3 regions of the Streptomyces sp. NPDC127114 genome follow, and region 1 is predicted to be linked to each of the others. Evidence: riboswitches for the same ligand, from Rfam matches in the RefSeq annotation. Region 1 holds a riboswitch; each other region holds the start of a gene.
The links. Region 1 has a riboswitch for cyclic di-AMP ahead of ACFVGS_RS08065 (transglycosylase family protein). Riboswitches for the same ligand answer to the same signal wherever they lie in the genome.
Positions count from the first base shown of each region.

Region 2: it holds a riboswitch for cyclic di-AMP, as region 1 does, so the genes downstream of both, ACFVGS_RS19490 (peptidoglycan DD-metalloendopeptidase family protein) here and ACFVGS_RS08065 (transglycosylase family protein) in region 1, are expected to answer to the same signal.
Region 3: it holds a riboswitch for cyclic di-AMP, as region 1 does, so the genes downstream of both, ACFVGS_RS25920 (M23 family metallopeptidase) here and ACFVGS_RS08065 (transglycosylase family protein) in region 1, are expected to answer to the same signal.

Region 1 is NZ_JBHXTJ010000005.1:257,501-264,377, reverse strand. Features, by position in the region: gene ACFVGS_RS08085 (exopolyphosphatase) at 1-200, opposite strand, end outside; gene ACFVGS_RS08080 (DUF501 domain-containing protein) at 197-736, opposite strand; gene ACFVGS_RS08075 (septum formation initiator family protein) at 764-1,234, opposite strand; gene eno (phosphopyruvate hydratase) at 1,373-2,659, opposite strand; gene ACFVGS_RS08065 (transglycosylase family protein) at 2,926-3,636, opposite strand; cyclic di-AMP (ydaO/yuaA leader) riboswitch at 3,640-3,813, opposite strand; gene ACFVGS_RS08060 (transglycosylase family protein) at 4,071-5,084, opposite strand; gene ACFVGS_RS08055 (cytochrome P450) at 5,204-6,463, opposite strand; gene ACFVGS_RS08050 (TetR/AcrR family transcriptional regulator) at 6,498-6,877, opposite strand, start outside.
Region 2 is NZ_JBHXTJ010000017.1:142,582-149,458, forward strand. Features, by position in the region: gene ACFVGS_RS19475 (SIMPL domain-containing protein) at 1-521, opposite strand, end outside; gene ACFVGS_RS19480 (hypothetical protein) at 651-1,811, opposite strand; gene ACFVGS_RS19485 (SGNH/GDSL hydrolase family protein) at 2,029-2,823, opposite strand; gene ACFVGS_RS19490 (peptidoglycan DD-metalloendopeptidase family protein) at 2,999-3,988, opposite strand; cyclic di-AMP (ydaO/yuaA leader) riboswitch at 3,993-4,145, opposite strand; gene ACFVGS_RS19495 (tyrosine-protein phosphatase) at 4,519-5,316, shown strand; gene ACFVGS_RS19500 (DUF6126 family protein) at 5,335-5,490, opposite strand; gene ACFVGS_RS19505 (helix-turn-helix domain-containing protein) at 5,509-6,138, opposite strand; gene ACFVGS_RS19510 (aspartate aminotransferase family protein) at 6,214-6,877, opposite strand, start outside.
Region 3 is NZ_JBHXTJ010000029.1:21,261-28,137, forward strand. Features, by position in the region: gene ACFVGS_RS25905 (GNAT family N-acetyltransferase) at 1-2,404, opposite strand, end outside; gene ACFVGS_RS25910 (HPr family phosphocarrier protein) at 2,673-2,954, shown strand; gene ACFVGS_RS25915 (GntR family transcriptional regulator) at 3,184-3,867, opposite strand; gene ACFVGS_RS25920 (M23 family metallopeptidase) at 4,103-4,873, opposite strand; cyclic di-AMP (ydaO/yuaA leader) riboswitch at 4,886-5,050, opposite strand; gene ACFVGS_RS25925 (M16 family metallopeptidase) at 5,253-6,620, opposite strand; gene ACFVGS_RS25930 (M16 family metallopeptidase) at 6,647-6,877, opposite strand, start outside.

The sequences.
Region 1 (6,877 bases):
TCCGCGTACGCGCGGCAGGCGGCGAAGGTCCGCTCCAGGGCCTCCGGCGCGAGCCGGCCGGTCCTGTCCACACCCTGGCCGAGCCGCACGATCGTCATCCGCCGGTCGAGCTCGACGAGTTCGCCGGTCTCCGGGTGCACGTCGGCGACGAGGAGGCGGATGGAGTTCGTACCGCAGTCGATTCCGGCGACCCGGGTCACTTCTGCTCCTCGTCCTCGTCCGCGCACGGCGTCACGCAGGGGCCCTTCGCCCACCACTCCGGCAGCATCGCCAGCGCCTCGTCGCCGAACGGGTTCACGCCCGGGCCCGCGGCCAGCGAGTGGCCGACGAGCACGTGCAGGCACTTGACCCGGTCGGGCATGCCGCCGGCGCTCGGGAAGCCCTCCAGGACCTCGATGGCGTCGCGGCGCGCGATGTAGTCCTCGTGCGCGGCCCGGTAGGCCGCGGCGAGCTCCGGGTCGGTGGCGAGCCGGGCCTGCATCTCCTTCATGACCCCGTTGGCCTCCAGCGTGCCGATCGCGGAGGCGGCGCGCGGGCAGGTCAGGTAGTACGTGGTCGGGAACGGCGTGCCGTCGGGGAGCCGGGGCGCGGTCTCGACGACGTCCGGGTTGCCGCACGGGCAGCGGTGCGCGATGGCGCGCAGGCCACGCGGCGGCCGGCCGAGCTGCGCCTCGAACGCGGCGACGTCCGCGGCGGTGGGCTCGGTGCGTTCGGTCTGCGGAGGGGGCGTTTCCATGTCTGCCTTGCTGAGGAAGTGGAGGGGTCAAGGACGGTCGGCGCGGTCCACGCCGTCCCACAGGTTGTCGTACCACGGCCGGTCCGACGCGCCCTGCTCGGTGCGGGGCCGCTGCTCGGCCTCGGGGTCGTTCACGGTGAAGCCGGTCTCGCCGGGCATCACGTAGTGCAGGTGCTCGCGGGCGAGCCGGCGGACGTAGGCGGGGTCCTGGAGGCGGGCCTTCTCGTCCCGCAGCTCCTCGACCCGCTTCGCCGCCTCGGCGGCCTTGCGCTCCTGCTCGGCGATCTCGCCCTGCTGGGAGACGTACTGCCGCATGGGGTAGGCGAGGGCCACCACGAGCGAGCAGACGACGAGCGCGAGGAAGGCCGCGCGGCCGGTGAGCCGGGAACGGCGGGCCTGGCGGCGGGTCTGGGAGCGGTAGACACGGGCGGCGGTCTGCTCGCCGAGCAGCCTGATCCGGGTCGCGGTCGAGAACCGGTCCCGGTCCTTCACGGCCATGTCCAGTGCCTCCCCTGATCACACGTGCGTCCCCGCACACGGTACGGGACCGAGTGCGGGGACGCTTCGCTTCGCTACGCCTTTGCTACCTGTTTGATTCTTCGGATGCAAAGCCCGTAGCTACGTCGTCAGGGCAGGTCAGCCCTTGAAGCGCGGGAAGGCGGAGCGACCCGCGTACACCGCGGCGTCGTCGAGGATCTCCTCGATGCGCAGCAGCTGGTTGTACTTGGCGACGCGCTCGGAGCGGGCCGGGGCGCCGGTCTTGATCTGGCCGCAGTTGGTGGCGACGGCCAGGTCGGCGATGGTGACGTCCTCGGTCTCGCCGGAGCGGTGGGACATCATGCACTTGAAGCCGTTGCGCTGGGCGAGCTCGACGGCGTCCAGGGTCTCGGTCAGCGAGCCGATCTGGTTGACCTTGACCAGGAGGGCGTTGGCGGAGCCCTCCTCGATGCCGCGGGCGAGGCGCTCCGGGTTGGTGACGAAGAGGTCGTCGCCGACGAGCTGGACCTTGGAGCCGAGCTTCTCGGTGATGGTCTTCCAGCCGGCCCAGTCGTCCTCGAACAGCGGGTCCTCGATGGAGACCAGCGGGTACGCGGAGACGAGCTCCTCGTAGTACTCGGTCATCTCGGCGGCCGAGCGGGACTTGCCCTCGAACTCGTACGAGCCGTCCTTGTAGAACTCGGAGGCGGCGACGTCGAGCGCGAGCGCGATGTCCTTGCCGGGCACGTAGCCGGCCTGCTTGATGGCCTCGAGGATGAGGTCGAGGGCCTCGCGGTTGGAGCCCAGGTTCGGGGCGAAGCCGCCCTCGTCGCCGAGGCCGGTGGACAGGCCCTTGGTCTTCAGGACGGACTTGAGGGTGTGGTAGACCTCGGTGCCCCAGCGCAGGGCCTCGGAGAAGGACTCCGCGCCGATCGGCGCGATCATGAACTCCTGGATGTCCACGTTGGAGTCGGCGTGCGAGCCGCCGTTCAGGATGTTCATCATCGGAACGGGCAGCAGGTGCGCGTTCGGGCCGCCGAGGTAGCGGAACAGCGGCAGGTCGGAGGCCTCGGAGGCGGCGTGCGCGACGGCGAGGGAGACGCCGAGGATGGCGTTGGCGCCGAGCGAGGACTTGTCCGGGGTGGCGTCCAGGTCGAACATCGCCTGGTCGATCAGGCGCTGCTCGGTGGCGTCGTAGCCGACGAGCTCCGGGCCGATCTGCTCGATGACGGCGAGAACGGCCTTCTCCACGCCCTTGCCCTGGTAACGGTTGGGGTCACCGTCGCGGAGCTCGAGGGCCTCGAACGCACCGGTGGAGGCACCGGACGGGACGGCAGCACGGCCGGTGCTGCCGTCGTCGAGGCCGACCTCGACCTCGACCGTGGGGTTGCCTCGGGAGTCCAGGATTTCCCGGGCTACGACGACGTCGATGGACGGCACGAGCATCTCCTTCTGGGATGTGACGCTGGTTGTGACGCATGCGGCAAGGACTCGTACGCCTTGCGACACGAGCCTAACCGGCTCGGGGGCTCCGGCCAGCCGGGCGCCCGCCCCCTGGGACGAAAAAGGACCCAAGGGCATGCATCTGTGGGCGAAAGACCTCTTACCTACTCACGAGTAGGGTGCGGGGCAGAGGAAACCCCGGCCCGGAGCGCACGGGGGAAGGGCACTCCGGACCGGGGTGGTCACTCACCGCGGGAGGGTCGGCAGGCTCACTTGAGGTGGAGCTGCTGGCCCGGGTAGATCAGGTCGGCGTCCTCGACGACGTCCTTGTTCAGCTCGAAGAGCCTGGCCCAGCCGCCCTTGACGCCGTGCGCCTGGGCGATCTTGCTGAGGGTGTCGCCGGCGACGACCTTGTACTCGCCGTCACCCTTCTTGACCTTCTTGCCGGTCGGCGTGGTGACGGTCTTCTTGGCGTCGGCCTTCCTCGGAGCGGTCTGCTTGGGGGCGGACTGCTTCGGGGCCTGGCGCTGCTCGCTGCGGGTCGTCGGCTGCTCGGTGGAGCGCTGCGGAGCGGTGGTGGTGCTCTCGGCGGAACCGCCGGTGTACGTGGCGCCGGAGAGGCCCACGCCACAGCTCGGCCAGGCACCCTTGCCCTGGCCCGCGAGGACCTTCTCGGCGATGGCGATCTGCTGCGACTTGGAGGCCTGGTCGGCGGTGGAGGCGTAGGCGGTGCCGCCGTACGCGGCCCAGGTGGAGGCCGAGAACTGCAGGCCGCCGTAGTAGCCGTTGCCGGTGTTGATGGACCAGTTGCCGCCGGACTCGCACTGGGCGACGGCGTCCCACTCGGAGGCCGTGGCGGCCGAGGCGGTGCCGGCGGCCATCAGCGGGGCCGCGACGGCGACGCCGGCGGCACCGGCGAGCGCGATGGCGCGGGTGGCCTTGGAGGAACGGCGGTGTTTGCCCTTGCCGGAAAGCAGCATGGAAGTTCTCCTCACCGACGCCTGCGAGGTGAGCTGTCGGGTTCGGGCGAGTGAGTTGCCCGGCCGCGTGTCCTAGCACGCGGCTTCACCCCAAGCCGGTCGTCGGCCGTCTGTCTCAACGGCCGGGGCCGGCACTTACCTTGGGTCCCCCGCTCCTGCCTTCGGCGCTTGCGCGACGACTGTTCCCTCCGTCCGGCGGCAGGATTCGGCGTACCGGTCGGCGGGGCCCGCGGTGGCGAGCGGTCACGACCGTAGACACACACCCGGGAGAAGTTCAAAGGGCATCAACCCGGGAAAATCGCCCCTACTTGCACCCCGTCAGGAGGTGTTTACGCAGGTGAGGGGCGACGCCGGCAAACTTTGCGGTCGCGACACGCCAGTTCGAGAAGAGAGACCCATGTCTCACTTACGCAGAACGGACATTAAGCCGCGAACTACCCCTTGCCCACGAGCTCGTCGAGCTCCAACTCAAGGCTCTGACCAGGAATGATGAGGTCGGGGTCGGATCCGACCGTCTGCTTGTTGGCGTCGTAGAGGGCGGCCCAGCCGCCGTCGAGGCCGTTCTCCTGCGCAATGCCCGACAGGCTGTCACCCGGCTTGACGGTGTATTCGTCCGCCTTGTCCGTCTTGTCGGCATCTACCGAACCCTCGGCGCTCTCACCGGCCTTGTCGGCCGCGGTCGGATCCGGGGCCGCGTGACGTCCGGATTCAGGCGTGGTGTCCGTCATGCCCGGTTCTTCTGTCGCGGCGTCACCCCGGTGCTTGCCGGTGCCGGGAGCGGTGGTCGCGTCCGGCGTTCCCGAGGTACCCGGCGTAACCGACGGGTCGGACGTTCCCGGCGTTACGGGCGTACCGGGCGTCGCGGGAGTCGCGGGCGTGGTGCCGGTCGAGGGAGTGCCGGACGCCGGGCTCGTCGGGGTGGCGGGCGTCGCCGGAGCGGTGGTCGAGGCCGAGGGCTCCGGAGTGGTCCCGGCGGAGCCGGCGGGCAGGCCGTCGGTGCGGTTCGACTCGGGGCGGGGGCCCGTGGACTCCTCGACGGGCGTGCCGGGACCCGGGTCGACGCCGGGCGCCTTGCCGTCGTTGGTCAGTCCGGCGATCGGGGCGCAGGTGGCCCACTGGTTGTCGCCGGCCGCGAGCGCCTTGTCCGCGACGGCGATCTGCTGGGCGCGGCTCGCGAGGTCCGCGCTCGGCGCGTAGGCGAGGCCGCCGTGGCGCTCCCAGCTCTCCTGGGTGAACTGGAGCCCGCCGTAGAGCCCGTTGCCGAAGTTGGCGCTCCAGGCCCCGCCCGACTCGCACTCGGCGACGCGGTCCCACGTGGCGGCGTCGGCGGCGGATGCGGAACCCGTGGCGAGCAGCGGCAACGCCAGGGCCGAGCCGGTCACACCCGCGGCGACGACGATGGCGGGGGCCTGGCGGGGTCTGCGGTGTCGTCCGTTTCCGGAGCGCATGCGGAATGCCCTTTCGCGTGACAGCTGAGACTGCGGGTGAAAGTAGCGGCATTCGAACGTGAGTCACAAGCTGATGCAGCGCAGATCACGTAAACATCACAGTATTGACGAGATGTCAGTCAGCGGGCGGGGGAGAATTCGACCGGAAGCGTGCGAAGTCCGCGCATGATGAGCCCGCCGCGCCAGCGCAGTTCCGCCGGATCGGCGCCAAGTCGCAGATCGGGCAGGCGGGTCAGGAGCGTCGCGAGCGCGGTCTGCCCCTCCAGGCGCGCCAACGGCGCTCCCAGGCAGTAGTGGATGCCGTGCCCGTACCCGAGGTGCTGGTTGTCCCGCCGCGCGAGGTCCAGGGTGTCCGGCCCGTCGAACCGCGCCGGATCCCGGTCCGCCGCGGCGAGCACCACGAGCACCGGATCGCCGGCCGGGATCTCCTGCCCGCCGACGGTCAGCGCCTCGGTCGCGAAGCGCCAGGTCGCGAGCTCCACCGGCCCGTCGTACCGCAGCAGCTCCTCGACGCCGGTCTCCAGGAGCCCGGTCTCCCCGGCCGCCAGCGAGTCCTGGAGCCGGGCCCGCTCCCCGGGGTTGCGCAGCAGCGCGTACACCCCGTTGCCGATGAGGTTGACGGTGGTCTCGAACCCGGCGAAGAGGAGGATGAACGCCATGGCGGCGGCCTCGTTCTCGGTGAGGTGCTCGCCGTGGTCGGAGGCGCGGATCAGCCCGGAGATCAGGTCGTCGCCGGGCTCTTCCCGCTTCTTGTGGATGAGCTCGGCGAGATAGCCCCGCATCTTCTTCACCGAGCGCGCCACGCCGCCGCGCGGCCCGCCGCCGTGCCGGATCATCATCCCGGCCCAGTCCCGGAAGTCGTCCTGGTCCTCGCGCGGCACGCCGAGCAGGTCGCAGATCGCGTAGATGGGCAGCGGGAAGGCGAACTCGTGGATGAGGTCCGCGCTCCCCCGCGCGGCGAAGCCGTCGATGAGGTGGTCCGTCAGCTCCTGCACGCGCGGCGCGAACTCCGCCACCCGGCGCGGCGTGAAGGCCTTCGAGACCAGCCGCCGCAGCCGGGTGTGGTCCGGCGGGTCGATGTTGAGCAGATGCGTCATCAGCTCGGCCTTGCGCTCGCCGGGAATGCCCGTCTTGCCCTTGGCGTGCGCGGGCTCGTCGTGATGCGCCGGGTTCTTCGAGAGCCGCTGGTCGGCCAGCGCCTGCCGGGCGTCCCCGTACCGCGTCACCAGCCACGCCTCGACCCCGCTGGGCAGGGTGGCCTTGTGCACGGGCGCGTGCTCGCGCAGCCAGGCGTAGGCCGGGTACGGGTCGGTGGCGAACTCCCAGGTGAAGAGCTCGGGGGCGGGCGGTACGGAGGGGGTGCCGGGGGTGCTGCTCACCTTCCGACCGTACAAGGCGACCGGGCGGACCCGCTCAGCGGTAGGCGGCGAGGAAGACGCGGACGCCCTCGGTGGCGTAGCGCTCCAGCTCGGTGTCGTCGTGCTGGGCGCTGCCGTGGAACATCGCCTTGTTCACCGGGATCCACAGCAGCAGACCGGCGAAGTGGTGGGCGGCGAGGAGCGGGTCGCCGATCCTGAGCAGCCCCGCGTCGGCGAGCCGCCGGAAGGTGTCCGCGAGGTTGGCGAGGACCCGCTCGAAGCCCCGCTCGTACCAGGTGGCGCCGAGCTCGGGGAACTGGTCGGCGTTGGCGATGATCAGCCGCCGCAGCTGGAGCACGTGGGTCTGGGTGAGGGTGACCGTGAACCGCCGGGCCAGCCGGAGCAGGCCGTCCTCCAGGCCCGCCGCGTCGACGG
Region 2 (6,877 bases), on a different contig from region 1:
GCTTCGACCAGCGCCTTCGCCGCCGCGCTCTGGGCGGCCAGGGCCTCCTTCGCGGTCTTGCGGGTCGCCTCGACACCGACCGAGAGCGCCGCGAGGTCGGGTGCCGCGGCGGCCCGTCCGCTGCCGCCGACCGTGACGGTGGTCGGCTGCGGAGCCCGTGCGGCGGCGGCCGCGGGCACGGTGGTGCCCGGCGCGGCGGCGAGGGCGGGAGCGGCGGCGCCGAGGAGGACTCCGCCGAACGCGGCACCGGCCACGGCGCCGACGGCGAGCGCGCGGAAGCGGCCGCCGGTCCGCCGGCCCGCGGACCGGCGGCCGGTCACGGCGTCGGCGCGCCTCCCGGTGTGCCCCTCGGGGCGGGCCTCCGGGCGGGCCCCCGGGCGGGCCTCGGGGCGGGCCTCCGGGCGGCCGGTCACGGCGTCGGTGCGCCGTCCGGGGTGCCCCTGGGAGCGGGCCTCCAGCAGGGCCTCGGGGCGGGCGTCGGGGAGGGCTCCGGGGTGGTGGTCGGGGTGACGAGGCGTCATGGGCGGTCCCTTCGGCGGTGGTTGCCGGTGGTCGTCCGGCGCGCACATCCCACCAGCCGCCGCCCGTCGAGCCGCCGCGCCACTCCTGGACGGTCCTCTCCTTCACCTCTCCGTACCAGGCCTCGGGCTTCAGCAGTCGAGCCTGAGCGGCGGGCGCCAGAGCCGGCCGTCGCCCGCGATGCCCGGTGCGGGCTTGTAGGCGAGCGGGACCAGATGGGTGGCGGCCGCGGCCTCGTTGCGGGTGCCGAGCCACAGGTCGATGATCTGCCACGGCTGCCCGTCGAGGACGGTCACGGTCCGCGGCTGTCCGCCGCAGCTGTTGCCGTTGAAGATGCGCCGCCCGAACGCGGGCGCGTTCCAGCCGAGGTTGTCGGGCGCGGCCCAGCCGGAGTAGAGCGAGGGCGCGGTGGCGTAGCCGATCGGGGTGCCGGTGCAGTAGCCGCAGGCGGGATCGGCGTAGGTGAGCACGTAGAGTCGCTGCACCGGGTCCCAGTAGCCTCCCGGCCCCTCGATCTTCTTGAGCCCGGCGACCTTGCGCACGCCGACGCCGGTGCCGCCGCTCCCCCACGCGTCGAGCTCCTCGATGTTGAGCTGTGCGCTGCCCGGGAGGGTGCAGACGATCGCGGGATGGCCGCCCGGGGTGCCGGAGTCGATGATGCCGAAGTCGCCGTTGCCCTTGCAGACGGAGAGCGTGGGCTTGCGGTAGAAGCCGTCGGTGACGGGTGCGGGCCCGCACGGTCCCGCGGCGGAGGCGCAGCCCATCGCGTTGTAGGCATGGGTCCCGTCGAGGGAGTAGTGCCGGGGGCTGTTGAACCAGAGGACGAAGGCCCCGTCGTCGCGGCCCCAGCCGGTGCGGCGGATCATCCGCGGGTTGAAGCAGCCCTGCCCGGAGGCGCCGCAGGTGTCCTGCCAGGAGTTGTCGGTCCAGGGGTCGACGGTCGTCGGGTCGAACAGCAGCCTGGGCGGGGTCCACGGCCCTTGCGGCCTGGACGCCGTGGAGACGCCGAAGCCGCACCAGGGCGTCGGCTTGACGTACCACTCGAAGCCGCAGCCGTACATCGAGCCGTACATGTAGTAGGTGTCGCCGAACCTGGCGATCTGGGCGTCGTGGAGGTCGAGGCCGGCGATGGTGAAGGAGGCGGGGGCCGCGGCACGCGGCGCGGAGGCGGTGTGCCCTCCGGCGGCCGTGCCGCCCCCCAGGCCCGTGTCCGCTCCGGCCGCCGGAGGGACCGTGGCGAACAGCGCGGCCGTGGCGAGCAGAAGAGCCGTGAGGATGCGACGGACGTACACGCATGATGATTACCAGACAAGTCATCACATTTTGGACCGGACACGCACACCGCGACCGTCAGCCCCGCCCCCCGGCCCGGCTCCTCGCCCGGCCGTCAGCCCCTCCCTGGCCCGCGCCCGCCCAGCAGAGGAGGCCGAGGGCCGGACTGCCGCCCTCGGCCTCCTCTACCGCGTGAACGCGCAAGCGCGTCCTCGACCCGAATCCCGGACCTGCCCGCTAGAGGGGCATGAGGTCAGGGCGCTTGGCCTCGACGTGGTCGCCGGAGCTCTCGCCGCGCAGCCGGCGCCCGATCCACGGCACCAGGTACTCCCTGGCCCAGTGGATGTCGTCCTTGCGGACCTCCAGGGTGCCGCGCGGCGGCTGCGGAGGCCACGGCTGCTCCGGGTCGGCCGGTACGCGCCTGCCGAGGACCTGGGCGGCGCGCAGCGCGACCCGGGTGTGGCCCTCGGGCGACAGGTGGAGCCGGTCCTCGTCCCAGGCGCGGCGGTCCTGGACGGACTTCAGCGACCACAGGTCGAGCACGGGGCAGCCGTACCGGTCGGCGATGGCCCGGACGTGCCCGTTGTACGTGGCGATCTTGCCCCTCAGGTGCTTGAGGAGGGGCACGTCGCGCGTGTCGAAGCCGGTGGTCACCATGACGGTGCCGACGGCGGAGGTGAGGTCGGCCACCGCGCGCTCGAAGCGCTCGGCGACGTCGTCCGGGTCGGTGCCGGGGCGGATGATGTCGTTTCCGCCCGCGCAGAAGGTCACGAGGTCCGGGGCGAGTTCCTTCGCCCGCGGGACCTGCTCCATGACGATCTGGTCGAGAAGGCGCCCCCGTACGGCGAGATTGGCGTACCGGAAGTCCTCGTGCTCCGGCAGTTCGTCGGCCAGCAGGACCGCGAACCGGTCCGCCCAGCCGACGAACGTCCCGTCGGGCCCGGGGTCTCCGACGCCCTCGGTGAAGCTGTCACCGATCGCCGCGTACGACCCGAATGCGTTCTTGTCTGTTGATCTCGAATCGTCTGCCACGGGAGCACATCTTTCCCCTCGGGTTGTGACCTACGCGACCGTAAGGAGGGGTTGACGGTGGGTGACATATGCCACCGATAAAGATTCCACCAAGCCGGAATACGCCGGAGGCCCGGCACGGGTGTGCCGGGCCTCCGGGGGCGCCGTCAGGTGACGCCAGGATGCTGACGTGAGGTCAGATGCCCACGCCGTGCTGGCGCAGGTAGGCCAGCGGGTCGATGTCGGAGCCGTAGCTCGGGCCGGTGCGGATCTCGAAGTGGAGGTGCGGGCCGGTGGAGTTGCCGGTCGAGCCGGACAGGCCGATCTGCTGGCCGCCGCTCACGGACTGGCCGGCGGAGACGGACAGCGAGGAGAGGTGGGCGTACTGGGAGTACGTGCCGTCCGCGTGCTGGATGACGACCTCGTTGCCGTAGGCGCCGCTCCAGCCGGCGGAGTAGACGGTGCCGGGGCCGACCGCGCGGACGGAGGTGCCGGAGGAGGCGATGAAGTCGACACCGGTGTGGTAGCCGGAGGACCACATCGAGCCGGAGGCCCGGTACGGGGTGGAGATGCCGCCGCCGACGGGGGCGACCCAGCCGGAGGAGCTGGCCGCACCGGCCGACGAGGAGCCGGCGGACGAGGACGACGAGGAGGAGGACGCCGAGTCCGAGGAAAAGACGGCGGCCGGGGCCGAGGCGCGCTCGCTGCCGCGGGAGGCGCGGGTGGGCGCGTCGTCGCCGTTCTTGGCGGAGCTCTTGGGGGCGGCGGCCTTCGGCGCGGCGGCCTTGGGAGCGGGCGTGGCCTTGGCGGTGTTCTTGGCGCCGAGGGTCAGCTTCATGCCGGGGAGGATCAGCGAGGGGTTGTCGCCGACGACCTGGCGGTTGTCGCGGTAGAGCTTCTGCCAGCCGCCGGCGAGGTGGTGCTCGGTGGCGATCTTCGACAGGTAGTCGCCGCGCACGACGGTGTACGTCTTCGCCTTGGCCGGGGCCTTGGCGGGGGTCGCGACGGCGGGGGCAGCGGCGGCGACGGCCTGCTGCGGGTGGGCGGGGGCGGCCTGCTCGGCGGCGTGCGCGCCGGTGGCGCCGATCAGCGGGAGGGCGACGACGGCGCCTCCGGTGCCGGCGGCCACGAACCCGCGGGTGATCGGGTTGGCCTTGGGGCGGCGGTGCTTACCCTTCGCGGGCATGGCGAATTCCTCTCCGTCGCCTGCGAGGTGAGCTGTCGGGTTCGGACTGGAGATGTCCGGCCGCGTGGTCGCGCGGCTTCACCCCGAGCCGTCCTTTCGAGGGATCGGCGTCTTACCTGGGTCCCCCGCTCCTGCCGTGTACGGGTGGGTGCGGATTCCGGTCGGCGGCAGGATTAGGCGGTCCGTCCGGAGTGAGCGCGACGCTAGACGAGCGGAGACGACAGGAACAAGCCATAGGTTCCACGGATTCGTCTGCCGCGTGAATTCCGGCCGGAATTCCGGTCACCCTCCGTCGATGACGCCCCCTCGATTTCCCTTTGCCCAAGGGAATTTGAAAAAGTCGATCAGCCACGGTCCGTCACGTGTATGACGCTCCTCACGCCCCGGAGCCCATCTCCCCTGCAACCAGGGCGCCTTATGTCCAATCAGTCAATTCGGACAGATCACGCATTCCATCCCGATGGGGTGTGTGCGGAGCGTTCCAGCCATGATGATTGCCCCAGGAACCGATCTCGAGAGCAGGAGCAACCGTGACGCAAGCGACGACCGAGCCCGAGCTCACCGGCGTACGCAACTTCCGCGACCTGGGCGGACTGCCGACCGTGGACGGCCTGTCCGTGCGCCCCGGGCGGCTCTTCCGCAGCGGCCACCTGGCGCACGCCACGACCGAGGACGCGGAGTTCCTCGCCACCCTGGACCTCCACACCGTCTTCGACTTCCGCAACGAGGCCGACCGCAGCATCGAGGGCCCGGACGTCGACCTCCCCGGCGTGCGGAACGTGAACATACCCCTGAGCGACCCCGCCGACGGCAAGGAGTTCTGGAAGCTGGTCCGCAACGGGGACGTGGTCCAGCTCCGCGAGCTGCTCGGCGACGGCAGGGCCGCCGCCCGGATGTCCGATTCATACCGGAAGATGGTCGTCGGGAAGACCGCCGAGCACAGCCGGATCCTGCACGCGATGGCCGAGGACAGCGTCCCCGCCCTGATGCACTGCGCGGCCGGCAAGGACCGGGCCGGGCTGGCGATCGCGATCTCGCTGCTCGCGGTCGGCGTGGAGCGCGAGGCGATCGAGGAGGACTACCTGAAGTCCAACGCCCCGCACCGCCGCTACAAGGTACAGCGCAGCTCCACCGCTCCGGACGCGATGTCGCCCGAGGTGATGGAGCTGCTGAGCCCGCTCTTCGACGCGCGGGTGGAGTATCTGCGGGCCGCCTTCGACGCCATCGAGGAGACCTGGGGCTCCGTCGACACCTATCTGGCGGAGGGCCTGAGGCTCGCCCCGGAGACCCGCGAGCGGCTGCGCGAGCGGCTGCTCGCGGGCGCGTAGCCCCCTGAGGAGGTTCCCCTACTGGTTCTGCGCGCCCAGGGCGAACAGCAGGTAGAGGAACGCGGCGAAGAGGTGGCCGGCGACCAGGTAGGCGAAGAGCCGGAGCACCAGACCCTTGGGGAACTTGCCGCCACCGCGCTCCTCGCCGGTGACCGGTACGGATTTGTCGGACATGTCGATCCTCTCTGAGGGTCAGCGGCGGTGCGGAGTGCCGTCGCCGAGGCACAGCTCGGCGGCGGGGCTCTGCATCAGCGTGTGGACGAACAGCAGCTCGGCGCCGCCGCGGGTGGCGGCGCCGATGCGGTGCGGGGTGAGCGAGTCGAAGTGCGCGCTGTCCCCCGGGTCGAGGACGTGCACGGCGTCGCCGAGCGCGAGCCTGACCCGGCCGTCGAGGACGTGGATCCACTCCTCGCCGGGGTGGACACGCACGATGTCGGCGCTGGTGGCGTACGGCACGTGGACGCGCAGCGCCTGCATGGCGCGGCCCGCGCCTCCGGCGGGGCGGTAGATCCAGCCGTCGGCCTCGACGGCCTCGGCCTTCCCGCCCCGGATCACCGGGTCGCGTTCGGGCGGGACCTCGCCGAGGAGCTCGGAGACCGTCGTACCGTAGATGCGGGCGAGCGCGAGCAGCATGGGCAGCGAGGGCTGCCTGTTGCCCGTCTCCAGGCGCGAGAGGTGCGCCGGGGAGAGGCCGGCCCGCTGGGCGGCGGCCTCCAGGGTGAGCCCGCGCCGGCGGCGCAGTCCGCGCAGCTGGGGGGCGACGTCCGGCAGGACGTCGGAGGAGGCGGGGGCCGGGAGCGGCGTCCCGGGGACGTGGTCCATGCCTCCATTCCGCCAGGATCTTTCCTCTGGGGCAACTTTCTTGCCCCAGAGGCAAAGACCCTGGGCCGGTTCCGGTCAGCGCTGGGCGACCGCCTGCTTGACCAGCGTCTTCCCGAAGTCCCACATCAGTCCGCCGCCGCCGTGCGCGTCGTCCATCACGGCCGTGAAGGCGGTCACGAAGCGGTCGACGTCCGCCTCGTCGACGACCAGCGGCGGGATCAGCTTGATCACCTCCAGATGGTCCCCGGACACCTGCGTCAGGATGTGGTGCCGCTGCAGCAGCGGCACCACGACCATCTGGGCGAAGAGCCCCTTGCGGGCCGCCTGGAGCATCGTCCAGCGGCTGCGCAGGCCCAGCGAGGACGGCCGGCCGAACTCGATGCCGATCATCAGGCCCCGGCCGCGGATCTCCTTGAGGAGCTCGTAGCGCGGTACGAGCTCGCGCAGCCGGGTCGCGAGCAGGTCGCCGACCCGGCGGACGTGCGCCACCGTGCCCTCGGACTCCATCACCGAGAGCACCGCGAGCCCGGCCGCCATGGCCTGCGCGTTGGATCCGAAACTCGCCGAGTGGACCAGGACCCGGTCCATCGACGAATAGACCTTCTTGAAGATCCAGTCCTTGCCGAGGGTGGCGCCGACCGGCACGTAGCCGCCGGAGAGCGCCTTGGCGACGCAGACCAGGTCGGGCTCGACGCCGTCCTCGTGCTGGTAGGCGTAGAAGTCGCCGGTCCTGCCGAGG
Region 3 (6,877 bases), on a different contig from region 1:
GCTCTCTGGTGTCGGCACCGCCGAGGGTGACGCCGCGTTCGTCGGCGCCGGGCGCGCCGAGGGCGCGGTCGACGAGGGCCGCGGCGCGTGGCTCGTCGATCCGGTCGAACTCCGGAACGCGTCCCGGGTCGGCGGCCTGGCGGCGCCACTGGGAGTAGCGGACGGCCTCGGCGAGGGCGCGGACGGCGCGCTCGGCCGCCGGATAGGCGGGAATGACGCCGGGCTCGGGCGCGAGGCGCGACGCCGGGGCCGCGGCTCCGGCTGCGGATGCGGCGGGTCCGGCTCCGGCCGCGGCGGGCCCGGCGGGGGACGCAGGCGCGGAAGGCCTGCCAGGCGTCGCGGGCGCGGCGGACCCGGCAGGCGTCGCGGGCCCAGCGACCGGTGCGGGCGTCGCGGGCGGGGCGGACCCGGCCGTGGGTGTAGCAGGCGTAGCTGCTCCGGCAGCCGCCGCAGGCCCGGCGGGCCCCGCCACCGGTGTCGCGGCGGGCCCCGCCGTCGGCGTCGCTGGGCGGGTGCGGGTGGCCTCGGACAGGGCGTCGGCGAGGGCGCCCATCTCGACGTGGACGACGACGACCGGCTTCGCCGGTCCGGGGCCGGGTGCGGCGGTGACGGCGGAGCGGAGGGCGGCGGCGAGGACCTCGCTGTCGCCGGACTCGGTGGCGCCGTTCTCGCCCACCCAGGGGATGGCCGTGACGACGACGGCGTCGCAGGCGTCGTCGGCCAGGGCGGCGGTGAGCGCGGCGCGGAAGTCGGCGGGCGTGGCGCCGGTGGTCAGGTCGACGGGCCGCAGCGGGCGCAGCCCTTCGGTGAGGCAGGCGTCGTACGTGAGCAGGCCGAGGGACTCGGAGTTGCCGAGGATCGCGACCCGCGGGCCGGCGGGCAGCGGCTGCTCGGCGAGGAGGAGGCCCGCGTCGACGAGCTCGGTGACGGTGTCGACGCGGATGACGCCGGCCTGCCGCAGCAGCGCGGAGACGGTGGCGTGCGGGATCCGGGTGACGGGGACGCGGTGGCCGGGCGGGGCGCTGCCGCTGTGCCGTGCTCCCTTGACGACCACGACGGGCTTGACGGCGGCGGTCCGGCGGGCGAGCCGGGTGAACTTCCGCGGGTTGCCGATGGACTCCAGGTAGAGGAGGACGACGTCGGTGGCGGGGTCGTCGTACCAGTGCTGGAGGAGGTCGTTGCCGGAGACGTCGGCGCGGTTGCCGGCGGAGAGGAACGAGGACAGGCCGGCTCCGCGCCGGTGGAGGCCGGCGAGCAGGGCGATGCCGATGGCGCCGGACTGGGTGAACAGCCCGATCCGTCCGGTGGCCGGCATCTGGGGCGCGAGGGAGGCGTTCAGTCGTACGGGCTCGGCCGTGTTGATGATCCCGAAGGCGTTCGGCCCGATGATCCGCATCCCGTACGAGCGGGCCTGGCGGACCAGGGCGCGCTGGCGCTCGCGGCCCTCGGGCCCGCTCTCGGCGTATCCGGCGGACAGGACGACGAGGCCGCGGACGCCGTGTTCGCCGCAGTCGGCGACGGCCTCGGGGACGCGCTCGGCGGGGACGGCGACGACGGCGAGGTCGACGGGCTCGCCGATGTCGGCGACGGAGCGGAAGGCGGGCACGCCCTCCAGCTCGTGCGGGCGGCCCTCCTCCAGCGCGGCGTTCACCGCGTGGACGCGGCCGGTGTAGCCGCCGTCGAGGAGGTTGCGCAGCACGGTGCGGCCGACGCCGCCGGGCGCGCGGCCGACGCCGATCACGGCGACGGAGCCGGGGGCGAGGAGCCGCTGGACGGACCGGGCCTCGGCGCGCTGTTCGCGGGCGCGCTGGACGGCGAGCGAGCGGTCGGTGGGCTCCAGGTCGAGGTGGAGGCGGACGGAGCCGTCCTCGAAGCTGCGCTTCTGGGTGTAGCCGGCGTCCGTGAAGACCTTGATCATCTTGGTGTTGGCGGGCAGCACCTCGGCGGCGAACCGGCGGATGCCGCGTTCGCGGGCCACCGCCGCGATGTGTTCGAGCAGTGCGGAGGCGACGCCGCGGCCCTGGTGGGCGTCCTGGACGAGGAAGGCGACCTCGGCCTCGTCGGCGGGTGCCGAGGCGGGCCGGCCCAGCTCGTTGATGCGGTCGTAGCGCACGGTGGCGATGAACTCGCCGCCGACGGTCGCCGCGAGCCCGACCCGGTCGACGAAGTCGTGGTGGGTGAAGCGGTGGACGTCCTTGGCGGAGAGGCGCGGGTAGGGCGCGAAGAAGCGGTAGTACTTCGACTCGTCCGACACCTGCTCGTAGAAGCTGACCAGGCGCTCGGCGTCGTCGGCGGTGATGGGCCTGATGCGCGCGGTGCCGCCGTCCCGGAGGACCACGTCCGCTTCCCAGTGGTCGGGATAGGCGTGCTCCGGCTCCCCCGACTGTTCCGACGCGCTCTGCATGGGGCAAGCGTACGGCCGGGGTACGACAGTGGCACCGGCCGTGCGGGGCACGGTCCCGCGCGGCGTACGGCCGGGGTACGACAGTGGCACCGGCCGTGCGGGGCACGGTCCCGCGCGGCACCGGCGCACCGCTCGCGCCCGAGGTTCACGCCGTGCAAGGTAGGGAGGGCCGATCGGCCGCCGGCCCCGGGCCGAAGGTCGGTACGAGCATGTCGTCACCCGTGAGAGACTGGTCTAGACAACCGCTGAAAGTTGAAGGGCAACCACCATGGCTGAGCGCCGCGTCAACGTCGGCTGGGCCGAGGGCCTGCACGCCCGCCCCGCCTCCATCTTCGTCCGTGCCGCCACGGCCGCCGGCGTCCCCGTGACGATCGCCAAGGCCGAAGGCAACCCGGTCAACGCCGCGTCCATGCTCGCGGTGCTCGGCCTGGGCGCCCAGGGCGGCGAGGAGATCGTGCTCGCCTCGGACGCCGACGGCGCCGAGGCCGCGCTCGACCGCCTGGCGAAGCTGGTGGCCGAGGGTCTCGAGGAGCTTCCCGAGACCGTCTGACCCGTCACCTCCCCGACGACGGATCGCGAAGCGGCCGTGTCCTCCGGTTCTCCGGCAGGCACGGCCGTTTTCCTTTCCCGTGGCGCGCTTCCGGTCGACGGGAATTCAGCAATAGGTATTGCCACCCGCTCGGAAGTCATGGCATCGGAGCGGAGCGCCGTGGAATTCCCTTCAGGGCAGCACGGAACAGCGGGCAATAATTCCCGGCTCTTTGTATACGACCCTCGCGTTAATTCTGCGGTCCCGAACTGTTTACGGCATGTTGCGAAACCCTCACACGTGACCGGTCCGCCTGTTTCAGCCGGTACAGCGGGGCCGCGCGCTCCACGTGCAGCGCGGTCAGCGCCCGGGCCCGTTCCGCGTCGCGGCGGGCGACGGCGTCCACGATGGCCCCGTGCTCGGCCCAGGACTCCGCGGGCCGCTCGGCCGGGTCGAGCGCGTACATCCAGGCGATCTTGTGCCGCAGCTGGGTGAGCAGTGTCGTGAGCGGCGGACTGCCCGAGGCCTGGGCGAGGGTCTCGTGGAACCAGCCGCCGAGCGCCGTCAGGTCCTCGCCGCGGCCGCTCCGGGCCCGCTCCTGCCCGAGTCTGACCAGGCCCCTCAGCACCTTGAGGTGGGCGTCGGTGCGGCGCTGTGCGGCCCGGGCCGCACCCAGCGGCTCCAGCAGGCAGCGCATGTCGAGCAGGTCGGCGGCCTCCTGCACGGTGGGCTCGGCGACATGCGCGCCGGCGTGCCGGCGGCTCACGACGAAGCCTTCCGACTCCAGGGTGCGCAGCGCCTCGCGGACCGGGACGCGGGAGACGCCGTAGCGGCGGGCGAGCTGTTCCTCGGTCAGTCTGGCGCCCCGCGCGTACACCCCGGAGACGATGTCGTCCCGGATCGCCGTGCATACCGAGTGCGCGGGAATGCGCATGTCCGACCTCCGAATTCGTCCGCGCTAAACCCCCGTCGGGCGGCGCCTGTCCGGCGACTCTATTGCAGGACGACGGAATTTCCGATGCCGCCCGGTGACAAAGAACGCAAAAAGCCCCGGCTCGTTTCGAGCCGGGGCTTTCGTGCGGGATGCGCGCGCCGGACCGCGCGGGATTCGCGCCTCGGACGCCCGTGCCGGACGCCCGTGCCGGACGCCCGTACCGGATGCCTCCGCGTCAGACGTTGACGCCGCGTGCGCGCAGGTAGGAGATCGGGTTGATGTCGGAGCCGTAGTCCGCACCGGTGCGCGCCTCGAAGTGGAGGTGCGGGCCGGTGGAGTTGCCGGACGAGCCGGAGATGCCTATCTGCTCGCCCGGGGTGACCTTCTGGCCGACGCGGACGGTGATGGCGGAGAGGTGGCCGTACTGGGTGTACGTGCCGTCGTTCATCCGGATCACGATGTTGTTGCCGTACGCGCCGCCCCAGCCGGCCTCGACGACGGTGCCGGAGCCGACGGAGACGACCTTGCTGCCGTAGGCGGCGTGGAAGTCGATGCCCGAGTGGCTGCCGGAGGACCAGAGCGAGCCGCCGGTCTTGTAGCCGGTGGTCACGTACGAGCCGGCGACGGGGAGCTGGAAGGAGGCGAGGCGCTTGCGCTCGGCCTCCCGGGCGGCGCGCTCCTTGGCCTCGCGGATCTCCTTGGCGCGGGCCTCGGCCTTGCGCTTCGCCTCGGCGGCGGCCTTGACGCGGGCCTCGGCCTCGGCGGCGGCCTTCTCCTGGGCGGCGGCCTGGGCGTCGACGCGCTCGGCGAGGGAGTCCTCGGCGATCACCTGGGTGAGGCCGGTGTCCTCGAGGGAGGTGTCGTCCGTGTCGGCGGCGAGCGCCGGGGAGGCGAGGGTGCCGATCACGCCGGTGGTGGCGAGCGTCGCCACGCCGGCGATGCCGGCGCCTCGACGAGCCAGCCGGCTCGGACCACGATGCTTCCCGGTGGCACGGGTGAACGCCATGTAGTGGCTGATCCTTTCCTTCCCTCTCGCCTACCGGGTTAGCTGACGGGTTCGGAGCAGGAAGGTCTCCTACGGGCCCCTCCGCCTGAGCGAAGGCGTCCGATTCACCCCAGGGACTGCGCATGGGTCCCCGGCTCCCCAGGCTCGCGCCTTGCGGGGACTCGGCGATGACTGTCCGTTGCCGCGGATGCGGCGTCGTGCAACGGCCGGACAGCCGGGTCGACGCTAGGCCGATCTTCTGTCAATCGCCAAACAGACGCGCACGTTTGTAAGACATGCCACAGGGCAGACGACCACACTCCTCAGCAATCCGGACATAAGGGAGGACCCTGACGAACCAGGTCGTCAGGGTCCTCGAAACCGTGTGACGGCGGCTCAATCAGCCGCTGACCACGGTCACTTCACCGATGCCGAGCGCCCGCACCGGCTCCGCGATCTGCGCCGCGTCGCCGACCAGGACCGTCACGAGCCGGTCCACCGGGAAGGCGTTGACCACGGCCGCGGTCGCCTCCACCGTGCCCGTCTCGGCGAGCCGCGCGTACAACTGCGCCTGGTAGTCGTCCGGGAGGTGCTGCTCGACCTGGTCGGCCAGCGTCCCGGCGACGGACGCGGCCGTCTCGTACTTCAGCGGTGCCACGCCCACTAGGTTCTGCACGGCCACGTCGCGCTCCGCGTCCGTCAGGCCCTCGGCGGCCAGGGTGCGCAGCACCTTCCACAGGTCGTCAAGTGCCGGTCCGGTGTTAGGGGTGTCGACCGAGCCGCTGATGGCGAGCATCGACGCGCCGTTGCCGGCGCCGTCGGAGCGCAGCACCTGGCCGAAGGCCCGCACGCCGTACGTGTAGCCCTTCTCCTCGCGCAGGACGCGGTCCAGGCGGGAGGTGAGGGTGCCGCCGAGGCAGTACGTGCCGAGCACCTGGGCCGCCCACACGCGGTCGTGGCGGTCCGCGCCGACGCGGCCGATGAGCAGCTGCGTCTGGACGGCGCCTGGCCGGTCCACGATGACGACGCGGCCCGTGTCGTCGGCCGTGACGGGCGGCATCGGGCGCGGCGCGGCCGGCTTGCCGCTCCAGGCGCCCAGGGTCTCGGCGAGGACCTTGTCCAGGTCGACGCCGGTCAGGTCGCCGACCACGACGGCGGTGGCGGCGGCCGGACGGACGTACGCGTCGTAGAAGGCGCGGACGGCGGCGGCGTCGATCGCGGCGACGGTCTCCTCGGTGCCCTGGCGCGGCCGGGACATGCGCGAGGCGGCCGGGAACAGCTCCTTGGAGAGCTGCTTGGCGGCACGGCGGGCCGGGTTGGCCGTCTCGTGGGGGATCTCGTCCAGCCGGTTGCGCACCAGCCGCTCGACCTCGGTCTCGGCGAACGCCGGGGCGATCAGGGCCTCCGAGAGCAGGCCGAGCGCCTTGGGCAGCCGGGAGACCGGCACCTCGAGCGAGACCCGTACGCCGGGGTGGTCGGCGTGCGCGTCCAGCGTGGCGCCGCAGCGCTCCAGCTCGGCGGCGAACTCCTCGGCCGAGTGCTGGTCGGTGCCCTCGGACAGGGCCCTGGCCATGATCGTGGCGACGCCGTCCAGGCCCTCGGGCTCGGCGTCCAGCGGGGCGTCGAGGAAGATCTCGACGGCCACCACCTGCTGGCCGGGGCGGTGGCAGCGCAGCACGGTCAGACCGTTGTCGAGCGCGCCGCGCTCCGGGGCCGGGAAGGCCCAGGGCTTCGCCTCGCCCGGGGTGGGCTGCGGGTGGAAGGTCATGCTGGTCAAAGACGTGGCGGCGTCGGTCACCGGTCCGCTCCCTCTTCCTCGTCGCTGTCGGTCCCCTCGGCGGTGTCGCCCACCGGCTCGTAGACCAGGACGGCGCGGTTGTCCGGGCGCAGCCGGGCCTTGGCGACCTCCTGCACCTCCTCGGCGGTGATGTCGAGGACCCGGTCGACGGCGGTCAGGGCCAGCTGCGGGTCGCCGAAGAGCACCGCGTACCGGCACAGTTCGTCGGCGCGGCCGGCGACGGTGCC